DNA from 2 places in the Paenarthrobacter sp. CAP02 genome. Region 1 is predicted to be linked to the other one. Evidence: riboswitches for the same ligand, from Rfam matches in the RefSeq annotation. Region 1 holds a riboswitch; the other holds the start of a gene.
What was found. Region 1 has a riboswitch for glycine ahead of gcvP (aminomethyl-transferring glycine dehydrogenase). Riboswitches for the same ligand answer to the same signal wherever they lie in the genome.
Positions count from the first base shown of each region.

Region 2: another riboswitch for glycine. It lies ahead of gcvP (aminomethyl-transferring glycine dehydrogenase); the one in region 1 lies ahead of gcvP (aminomethyl-transferring glycine dehydrogenase).

Region 1 is NZ_JBEEII010000002.1:584,886-589,878, forward strand. Features, by position in the region: gene gcvP (aminomethyl-transferring glycine dehydrogenase) at 1-2,067, opposite strand, end outside; glycine riboswitch at 2,120-2,244, opposite strand; glycine riboswitch at 2,246-2,343, opposite strand; gene ABHM97_RS05545 (TetR/AcrR family transcriptional regulator) at 2,439-2,978, opposite strand; gene ABHM97_RS05550 (MFS transporter) at 3,051-4,598, shown strand; gene ABHM97_RS05555 (sigma-70 family RNA polymerase sigma factor) at 4,657-4,993, opposite strand, start outside.
Region 2 is NZ_JBEEII010000001.1:275,346-280,338, reverse strand. Features, by position in the region: gene ABHM97_RS01425 (alpha/beta fold hydrolase) at 1-926, opposite strand, end outside; gene ABHM97_RS01420 (TetR/AcrR family transcriptional regulator) at 923-1,522, opposite strand; gene mscL (large conductance mechanosensitive channel protein MscL) at 1,645-2,109, opposite strand; gene ABHM97_RS01410 (D-arabinono-1,4-lactone oxidase) at 2,235-2,354, opposite strand; gene ABHM97_RS01405 (PucR family transcriptional regulator) at 2,358-2,663, shown strand; glycine riboswitch at 2,738-2,836, shown strand; gene gcvP (aminomethyl-transferring glycine dehydrogenase) at 2,985-4,993, shown strand, end outside.

The DNA of each region.
Region 1 (4,993 bases):
GCCACCGAACTTGCCCGGCTGGGCAAGGCCAACAAGGGCGTTGAGGTTGGCACCGTCGATGTAGACCTGGCCGCCGGCTTCGTGGATGGCGTCGCACACTTCGCGGACGTCGGCATCGTAGACACCGTGCGTGGACGGGTAGGTGATCATGATTGCCGAGAGGGCGTCGCGGTTGGCCTCGATCTTGGCCTTGAGGTCAACATGGTCGATGGTGCCATCCGGCGCGGTGGCAACGACCACTACCTTCATGCCCGCAAGGACTGCAGAGGCAGCGTTGGTGCCGTGGGCGGAAGCCGGGATGAGGCAGACGTTGCGCTGCTCGTCACCGTTGGAGAGGTGGTAGCCGCGGATCGCGAGGAGCCCGGCGAGTTCACCCTGGGAACCGGCGTTCGGCTGGATGGAGACCTGGTCGTAACCGGTGATCTCGGTCAGCTGCGCCTCGAGGTCGGTGATGAGCTCACGCCAACCCTCTGTCTGGGAGTCCGGCGCGAACGGGTGGATGGAAGCGAACTCCGGCCAGGAGATAGCTTCCATTTCAGCCGTGGCGTTGAGCTTCATGGTGCACGAACCCAGCGGGATCATGGTGCGGTCCAGCGCGAGGTCGCGGTCAGAGAGCTTGCGGATGTAACGCAGGAGCTGGGTTTCCGAGCGGTGGGTGTTGAACACCGGGTGCTGCATGAAGCCGCTGGTGCGCTCAACGGAGGACTCCAGCGCGAAGCCTTCAACGGCTTCAGTGACCGAAGCGCCGAAGACGCTTGCGACGTCGGCGACAATCGCCGTCGTCGTTGTTTCATCCACCGAGATGCCAACCGTGTCGGCGTCGACGCCGCGCAGGTTGATGCCCTTGGCCTCAGCTGCGGCCACCAGCTCGGCAGCCTTACCCGGAACGCGGACCGTGATGGTATCGAAGAACGAGCCGTGGAGGACCTCGACGCCGGCAGCCTTCAGGGATGCGGCCAGGGTCCGGGCGTGGTTGTGGGCGGTCTCCGCGATCGCCTTCAGGCCTTCCGGGCCGTGGTAGACGGCGTACATCGAGGCCACGATGGCCAGCAATGCCTGGGCGGTACAGATGTTGGACGTAGCCTTCTCGCGGCGGATGTGCTGCTCGCGGGTCTGCAGCGCCAAGCGGTAGGCGGGGACACCGGCGTCGTCCTTGGAAACGCCTACCAGACGGCCGGGCATGGAGCGCTCCAAGCCCTTCTGGACGGCCATGTACGCGGCGTGCGGGCCGCCGAAGAACAGCGGAACGCCCAGGCGCTGGGCGGAGCCGACGGCGATGTCGGCACCCTGCTCACCCGGAGGGGTGATGAGCGTGAGGGACAGGAGGTCGGCGGCGACCGTGACCAGCGCGCCGCGCTCTTTGGCTTCTGCAATGACGGCGGAATGATCGAACACACGGCCGGAAACGCCGGGCTGCTGGAGGACGACGCCGTTGATGGCACCTTCCGGAAGACCGGCGCTCAGGTCAGCGACCTCAACTTCGAAGCCGAGCGCTTCCGCGCGGCCCTTTACGATCGCAATGGTCTGCGGCAGGCAGTCGGCGTCGAGGACGGTCTTGCCGTCCTGGGCGGACTTGTTCTTGTTGGCGCGGCGCATCATCAGCACGGCTTCGGCCACAGCCGTTGCTTCATCCAGAAGGGAAGCGTTGGCGATGGGCAGGCCCACCAGGTCCTGGACCATGGTCTGGAAGTTCAGGAGTGCCTCGAGGCGGCCTTGCGAGATTTCCGGCTGGTACGGGGTGTAGGCGGTGTACCAGGCCGGGGATTCGAGGATGTTGCGGCGGATCACCGGCGGCGTGACGGTGTCGTAGTAGCCCTGGCCGATCATCTGCACGGCGGTCTTGTTCTTCGAGGCAAGCTTGCGCAGCTCAGCAAGGACTTCGACTTCGCTCAGGGCGTTCTGCAGGGTGAGGGCGACGTCCTGGCGGATGTCGTTGGGGACGGCGGTGTCGACCAACGCGTCAACGGTGTCGTAGCCCACGGACTTGAGCATGGTCTCTATGTCGGCCTGGCGGCGGGCGCCAATATGCCGATCAACGAAGGTGGTGGAGGCAGAACTAACCGTCACGAAGGAACTCCATTACTTGGGCGGCGTTTGGGTACGCCACAGCGGTTGGGTTCCTCCCCGCTCTGTATTGGACCTGAGAGTTTCCGCGTTGTTGGAACAACATCGCTTGCACCGTCGGTGAGCACAGCACTCTATTCACCCTTCGGTGGTCAGAGCGCCTGCTGCTTTCCAGAGTTGCCTTGCCGCGGCGGTGCGTGGGCCTGAGAGATTCCTGGGGAGGGTTTGCTCCTACGGCGCCTGCATCACGTGCTTGCAGGACTCTCCCGCCGCAGATCATAGGCATGTTCAGTTGTAGCGCGACCCCGGATCAAGGCAGGCCACAAGGGTTAATTGTCCTACGTGCGGCGCGTCGCCGCAAATGGGATGATGCGCTATTTCCGCAGCCGCTCCAGCACTCCGAGCAGGATCTTGATGTCGGCTTCCCGGCCGTCGTCGCCGGCCTCCTGTCCGCCCTCGAACATTGCGTTGAAATACAGTCCGTCGCCCATGTAGCTAACGGCCTTCGCTACCTCGGGTCCCACATCCTTGGCCAGCACATCGAGCCACTGCTTTTGGATTCCGGCAAACCTGCGGCGCGTTTCTTCGTGGGCAACCTCAGCCAGCCGCGTAGCAGCGACGAAAGCGCGGTCCATCGGCGTCCCGGCCCACAACGACGTCCGGATGAAGTAGGCAGCGGCGCCGTCCGGCGCGGCCCTCATCTGCTCAATGTCCTGTACTGCCAGTTGGTCCAGGCGTTCCAGGAGGGCACTAATCAGCGACTCCTTGTTCGGAAAGTGGTACAGCAAACCGCCCTTCGAGACGCCCGCACGCTTGGCAACTGCATCGAGCGTGGCGGCCCGCTCCCCTACCTCTATAAGGAGGGCTTCGTAGGCATCCAGGACGGCGTCCCGGGCAACTGGTTTTCGTGGCATGAGTACATCATTCCCTAAAGGTTTGCTGAGGATTAATTTGAAACTATACCGTCTGGACGGTACAGTAAGGACATGTTCTCGCCGTCCTCCACCCAAGCTCCCCGTTCAGCTCGTCCCGTCATGGGCCCTGCACCGTGGCGCGACTGGACGGCCCTGGCACTCCTGATGTTCCCGGTACTGCTGGTGGCCGTCGACAACACCGCGCTCACCTTTGCCCTGCCCGAGATCGCCCGATCCCTCGATGTCGGTGGTGTGCAACTGCTCTGGATCGTCGACGCCTACCCCTTGGTCCTGGCCGCGCTGCTGGTCTCCATGGGCAACCTCGGCGACAGGATCGGACGACGGCGGCTGCTTCTGATCGGCAGCACAGGCTTTGCTGCGGTTTCGGCTGCTACGGCGTTCGCGCCTTCCGCGGAATGGCTGATTGCCGGACGCGCCGCCCTTGGCGTTTTCGGCGCCATGCTGATGCCCTCGACGCTTTCCCTGATCCGCAACATCTTTACCGACCCCAACCGCCGCCGGCTCGCAATTGCCGTGTGGGCGGCCGGGTTCTCAGGCGGTGCTGCCCTCGGGCCGATCTTCGGCGGTTGGCTGGTGGAACACTTCTGGTGGGGCGCCGTCTTCCTGGTGGCAGCCTTCCTGCTGCTGCCGCTGCTTGCCTTCGGTAGGGTGCTCATCCCTGAGTCCAAAGACGCGAACCCGGGCCGGGTGGATGTCCCCAGCATCGCTTTGTCCATCTTGACCATGGCTCCGTTTGTCTACGGCATCAAAGAATTCGCAGTGCACGGCTTTGGGGCATCAGCCGCGGCGTTCATGCTTTTCGGCCTGGTGATGGGTGTCCTCTTCGTCCGACGCCAGCAGAGGATCGACAGCCCGATGCTGGATGTCAGCCTGTTCAAGAACAAGGTATTCAGTACGGCAATCGTTGCCAACGTACTTTCCCTCTTCTCCATGACCGGCTTCATCTACTTCTTCGCCCAGCACCTGCAATTGGTTGAAGGCCAGTCCCCCATGGAGGCGGGTATCGCAATGATCCCGGCCCTGCTGGCAACAGTCATCGCCGGACTGCTGGTGGTGCCCCTGGTCAAAAAGGTCCGGCCCGGTTTTGTGGTGGCCGGAGGGTTGACGCTCAGTGCCGTTGGCTACTTCGTGGCGGTGGTGGGCGACCACGGCAGCGGCCCCGTGTTCCTCCTGTCGGCTCTCACAGTTCTTGCTGTTGGGGTGGGTGCGGCGGAGACCATCTCCAACGACCTCATCCTGGCCTCCGTACCGGCTGACAAATCCGGGGCAGCATCAGCCATCTCGGAGACCGGTTACGAGTTGGGTTCGCTGTTGGGAACGGCTGTCCTTGGTTCCATCCTCACCGCCTCCTACCAGCACAACCTGGTCATACCGGACGGCGTATCCGGCCACGCCGCCGAAAAGTCCGGGGAAACCCTGGCCGGTGCCGTTGACGTTGCTTCCACGCTCCCAGCGCCCTTGGCTGAAGCATTGACGGCCTCGGCACGCGTCGCCTTCGACTCCGGCGTCCACATCACTGCGGCGATTGGGCTGGTACTCATGGCCGGAGCGGCAGCCCTTGCCGCCGTCGTACTCCGGCGTGTCCCCAAGGCGCACTAGCCGAGGCTACGCAAGGAGGCCGGGTCGCTGAGCGGCCCGGCCTCCTTCGCGTCAGTGTCTAAACGGCGCTGTTGAGTGAGGTTCCCAGGCCAAAGCCGCGGGTGATTCCACCCGTGGTTGCCGCGGCAAGGGATGAAAGATAGTCATTGCGGCGGCGGGCTGTGATGCGCGATTCCGGTTCGAAAACCTGGTCGGGCGAATCGGCGTAATGGGCAGCCAAGCCGTCGCGCATGAGACGGATCCCCTCGGCACGCTGCTGCGAGACGGCGGCGTGCGTGGAACCCAGCTCCTCGGCAAGCTCCTTCACGGACCGTCCCGCGAGATAGATTTCCTGGACCACGAAGCGCATTTTTTCCGGGAGGGCATCGACGGCGGCACGGAGGTACTTGATCCGC
Region 2 (4,993 bases), on a different contig from region 1:
TCGGAGGACATGAAGGTAAGCGTCTCGGGATCTGCCTTGGTGATCCGCTCGGGGAGCCGCCTGATGACCCCAACCGGCAGCCTTAGCCGTGGGACCTTCGCGCCAAGATGCCGGCCGACATGCGTGAGCAGGTCCGCCAGTGGCGGGGTGGCGTCGTCGAGAATCCAATAGGCGTTGCCCGCAGCAGCCGGGTCGACCGCGGCAGCCGTCATGAAAGCCGCAAGATAGTCGACCGTAACGACCGGGAGGAACGTCGTTTCGCCTCCTGGCAACGCCGCAACGCTGCCTTCCCAGATCTGTTCGATGGTGGTGGGCAGCCCGATGAGTTGGTCGGATTCCCCGGTCACGCTGTCGCCGATCAGGCTGGACGGGTTGACGACTGTCCAGGGGATTCCGCGTTCCATGGCCAGGGCCTGGAAGATCGCGTCGGATTCCACCTTTGAGGCTTCGTAGGCTCCAAGTTCCTTGTAGGCCGCAGCGCGGTAATCCTCTGACCATGGAATGGTGGTTGGGTCCTGTCCGCCGACGCGGTAGCCCGACACATGGACGACGCGCTGCACTTTGGGGAGATCCGCGGCGAAGTCCATCAGCTTCTCGACGATGCCGACGTTCGCGCTGCGTGCCTCGTGGGCGGTCATTCCGAACCGGTAGGTCCCGGCGCAGTTGTGGATCTCGGTGACGTCCGGGAATGCCGAGGGGCCTCCAGTGACGATCCCGGGGGACTCGAAATCGACGATCGTCGTGTTGATGCTCCGTGTCAGGCCGTGCTCCCGCACCCATCGCTCGACACGGGCGCCGGACTCGGCGGTCCGTACAGCCGCCGTGACGTTCGCGCCAGCCAGGGCCAGGGCCAGGACGAGATGCCTGCCAACCAATCCGGAGGCCCCGAAGACCAGGGCGTGGCGGGGGTCTTCAAGTGTTGTCATCGGGTCCTCCCAGTGGTCCCGAGGCGGTGGTTGATGAGCTCTGCTACGACATCAGCGGCCGAAGCCAGGGGTTGGGTGTCCTGCATGGCGCGGGAGACGATCACCGCACCTTCGATCGTCGACACAATGACCGTCGCCAAGGACCGCGCCTCCTTTGCGTCAATGCCGCTTGCTTCGAGCAGCGCGGACGTCGGTACGATCCACGACTCGAAGGCAGTGGCACATGCCTGCCGCAGCCGCTCGCTCTCAGCGCCCATCTCCAAGGTGACGACGGAGACAGGGCAGCCCAGTTGGAAGTTGCTCCCGCTGACGATCGTCGCCAAAGCCTCAATGGCGGCGCGGGCAGCTTCAGCCGGGCCGCCCGCGGAAGATGCCGCCTCCGCGATCAGGGCTTGGAATTGCGTCGCGGCGAGGTCGACCGCTGCGACTCCCAGGTCCTCCTTCCCGCCGGGGAAGTGGAAGTAGACAGACCCCTTGGGTGCGGCGGCGTGTTCGATCACAGCGTTCAGGCCGGTGCCGCTGTAGCCGCTGGTCTGGATGAGCTGCAGCATGGACTCTGTAAGCCGTGCCTTCGTCAGGTTTCCTTTGATAGCCATAGGGAAATAATAGACCGGTCTATATATTTTTGTAAATCCGCGAAGCCCCACGCAAAAACCCGGCCCCCTCGTGTGAGGGAGCCGGGTTTTGGGTGGAGCTACTTTTAAAGGCTGTGCTGGCCCTAACGGACGGGGTCGGAGCCGAGCCCGGGGTCGAGCGCGGAAGCGGTACCTGCGTTGCGGGCAGCGGCTGCGTCCTTGAGGAGGTCGCGGATTTCGGCGAGGAGTGCCGTATCTGCGGGGAGCGGCTCTTCCTCGGGTTCCTCGGTGGAGAGGCGGTCCTTGACCAGGGAGTTGATCTTGTTCATGGGCGCCACGAAGATGAAGTAGACCACGGCAGCCGTGATGACGAACGTGACCAGGGCGGTCAGGACGGCCCCGAAATCGACGAACGTGGCGGGGTTGTTTTCCCAGATCTTGAAGCCCAGGCCTTCGGCGTTCATGCCACCGGCCGCGGCGATGACCGGGTTGATGATGTGGGTGGTGAAGGCCCCGACGAGTGCGGTGAAAGCACTGCCGATCACCACGGCGATGGCCAGTTCGATCACGTTGCCGCGAAGGATGAAGTCTTTGAAACCCTTAAACATGGAGTGTCCTCAGCTCGGGTGCGGATGTCTGCCTCAGCAGTGAACAAACTACCATCCCCATGTTTCAACCCGGTGTAACGGGGTAGGGGAGTGCATCACGCGCGCTCCCCTGCCCCGTCACGACCTCAGCCAAACAGCGACCGGGTGTGGTCGTTCAGGAACATTCCGCGGGGATCGAATTCGCGGCGGACCTGGAGGAAAGTGTCGAGCTCCGGGTAGAGGCGCTCCAGCCGGCTGCGGGTCATGAAGTGGATCTTCCCCCAGTGTGCCCGGGGCTCGAATTCCTGGAGCACGCGGCGTTGGTGCGCCGCTTGCTGGGCCCGGTTTTTGATTATGAGCAGAGCCAGGACGGCGATCTGATCCTGACCCTGCGGACATATTTGGACTCCCAGCGTTCCTGGCAAAAGACGGCTGCGACGTTGTTCGCGCACCGGCAGACCATCATCTACCGGATCCGGAAAATCGGTGAGTTGACGGGGCTGGACATGGGCGAAACGTCCACGGTTGCGCAGTTGTGGTTCGCGCTCCAAATCCATGAGGCCATGCATCAGTAGTCACAGCTTGCTTGCGCTTTTTCAAAATAACCCGCTATGGTGTGAAGCGTGTCACTCACGTGATGCAACGCTTTTGATCTGCGGCGGGAGAGTCCTGCCGGTACATCCAGTCAGGCGCCGTAGGAGCAAATCCTCCCCAGGAATCTCTCAGGCCCATGTACCGCCGCGGTTAGGCAACTCTGGAAAGCAGTCCGGGAAACCGGGCTCACCGACGGTGCAAGCAGGCAACCATTCCTGCGGAATCTCTCAGGTCCAATACAGAGCGGGGAGGAACCCACATCATCGTGGCGCTCAACGGGCGCCTGAATCATGGAGTTCCTCTTGACTGTACAATCAACCCCCACCGCGTTCGCGGACCGGCATATCGGCGCCCGCCGCCAGGTCGATGTTGACACCATGCTCAAGGCCATCGGCTATGACTCTGTCGATGGCCTGGTGGACGTTGCTGTCCCAGATTCCATCCGCCAGGACACTGCGCTGAAGTTGCAGGACGCCCTCACCGAGGTGCAGGTCCTCACTGAGCTGCGCAAGCTGGCTTCCAAGAACAAAACTGCCGTGCAGATGATCGGCCAGGGCTACTACGACACCGTGACCCCGCCCGTCATCCGCCGCAACATCCTCGAATCCCCGGCTTGGTACACGGCCTACACCCCGTACCAGCCGGAAATTTCCCAGGGCCGCCTCGAAGCGCTGCTCAACTTCCAGACCATGGTCCAAGACCTCACGGGACTTCCCGTGGCCAACGCCTCGCTGCTGGACGAAGCTACCGCCGTTGCCGAGGCAGTGCTGCTCATGCGCAGGGCGAACAAGGCTGTGAAGGACGGCAAGACAGTCCTGGACGCCGACCTCCTCCCGCAGACCATCGCAATCGTGAAGGGCCGCGCCGAGGCGCTGGGTTTTGAGGTCGAGATCGCGGACCTCTCGGCTGGCCTGCCCGACGGCGACATCAACGGTATCGTCCTGCAGCAGCCGGGCGTTTCGGGCCGCGTTTTCAACCACGCCCCGGTGATCGCCGAAGCCAAGGAACGTGGCGCCTTGGTCACTGTCGCGGCAGATCTGCTGGCGCTCACCCTCATCACGCCCCCGGGCGAACAAGGTGCCGATGTCGCCGTCGGAACTGCGCAGCGCTTCGGCGTCCCGCTGTTCTTCGGCGGCCCGCACGCCGCGTACATGGCCGTCCGCGAAGGCATGGAGCGCACGCTTCCAGGCCGCATCGTCGGCGTCTCCAAAGACAACGCGGGCGTTCCGGCCTACCGCTTGGCCCTCCAGACCCGCGAGCAGCACATCCGGCGCGAAAAGGCCACGTCCAACATCTGTACAGCCCAGGCATTGCTGGCCATCGTGGCCTCGATGTACGCCGTCTACCACGGCCCGGAAGGCCTGAAGTCGATCGCCGAAACCGTTCACGGTCACGCACGCACGCTGGCGACGGCTCTGCAGGCGGCCGGCCGCGAGCTCGTGACCGAGGCGTTCTTCGACACACTCACCGTCCGCGTCCCCGGCAAGGCTGACAAAGTCATCGCCGCCGCCGAAGCCCGCGGCATCAACCTGCGGTTCATCGACGCCGACACCGTGGGCGTCTCCATTGATGAAACCACGACGCCGGAGGTCCTCTCCGCCGTTGCCGTCGCCTTTGGTGCCGGTCCGGTGAAGGACGCGGCCGGATTCGAGCTGCCTTCTGACGTGGTCCGGACAAGCGACTTCCTGCAGCACCCGGTGTTCAACACGCACCGTTCCGAGACGCAGCTGTTGCGCTATATCCGCAAGCTGTCCGACCGGGACCTCGCGCTGGACCGCACCATGATCCCGCTGGGTTCGTGCACCATGAAGCTGAACGCGACCGCTGAGATGGAAGCCATCTCCTGGCCGGAGTTCGCCTCCATCCACCCCTTCGCGCCGGACCACCAGACGGCCGGCTGGCGCGAACTGATCGAGGACCTGGAAGCGGACCTGACCGAGATCACCGGCTACGACCAGGTCTCCATCCAGCCGAACGCCGGTTCCCAGGGAGAGCTCGCCGGGCTCCTGGCAATCCGCGGCTACCACCTCTCCCGGGGTGACGAGCAGCGCACTGTCTGCCTGATTCCCGCTTCCGCGCACGGCACCAACGCTGCCTCCGCAGTGCTGGCCGGCATGAAAGTGGTTGTGGTGGCGACGGCTGCTGACGGGACCATCGACCACGCGGACCTGACCGCCAAGATCGAAGCCAACAAGGACGTGCTGTCCTGCATCATGATCACCTACCCGTCCACGCACGGTGTGTACGACGCCGACGTCGTTGAGGTGTGCGACGCCGTCCACCATGCTGGCGGCCAGGTGTACGTCGATGG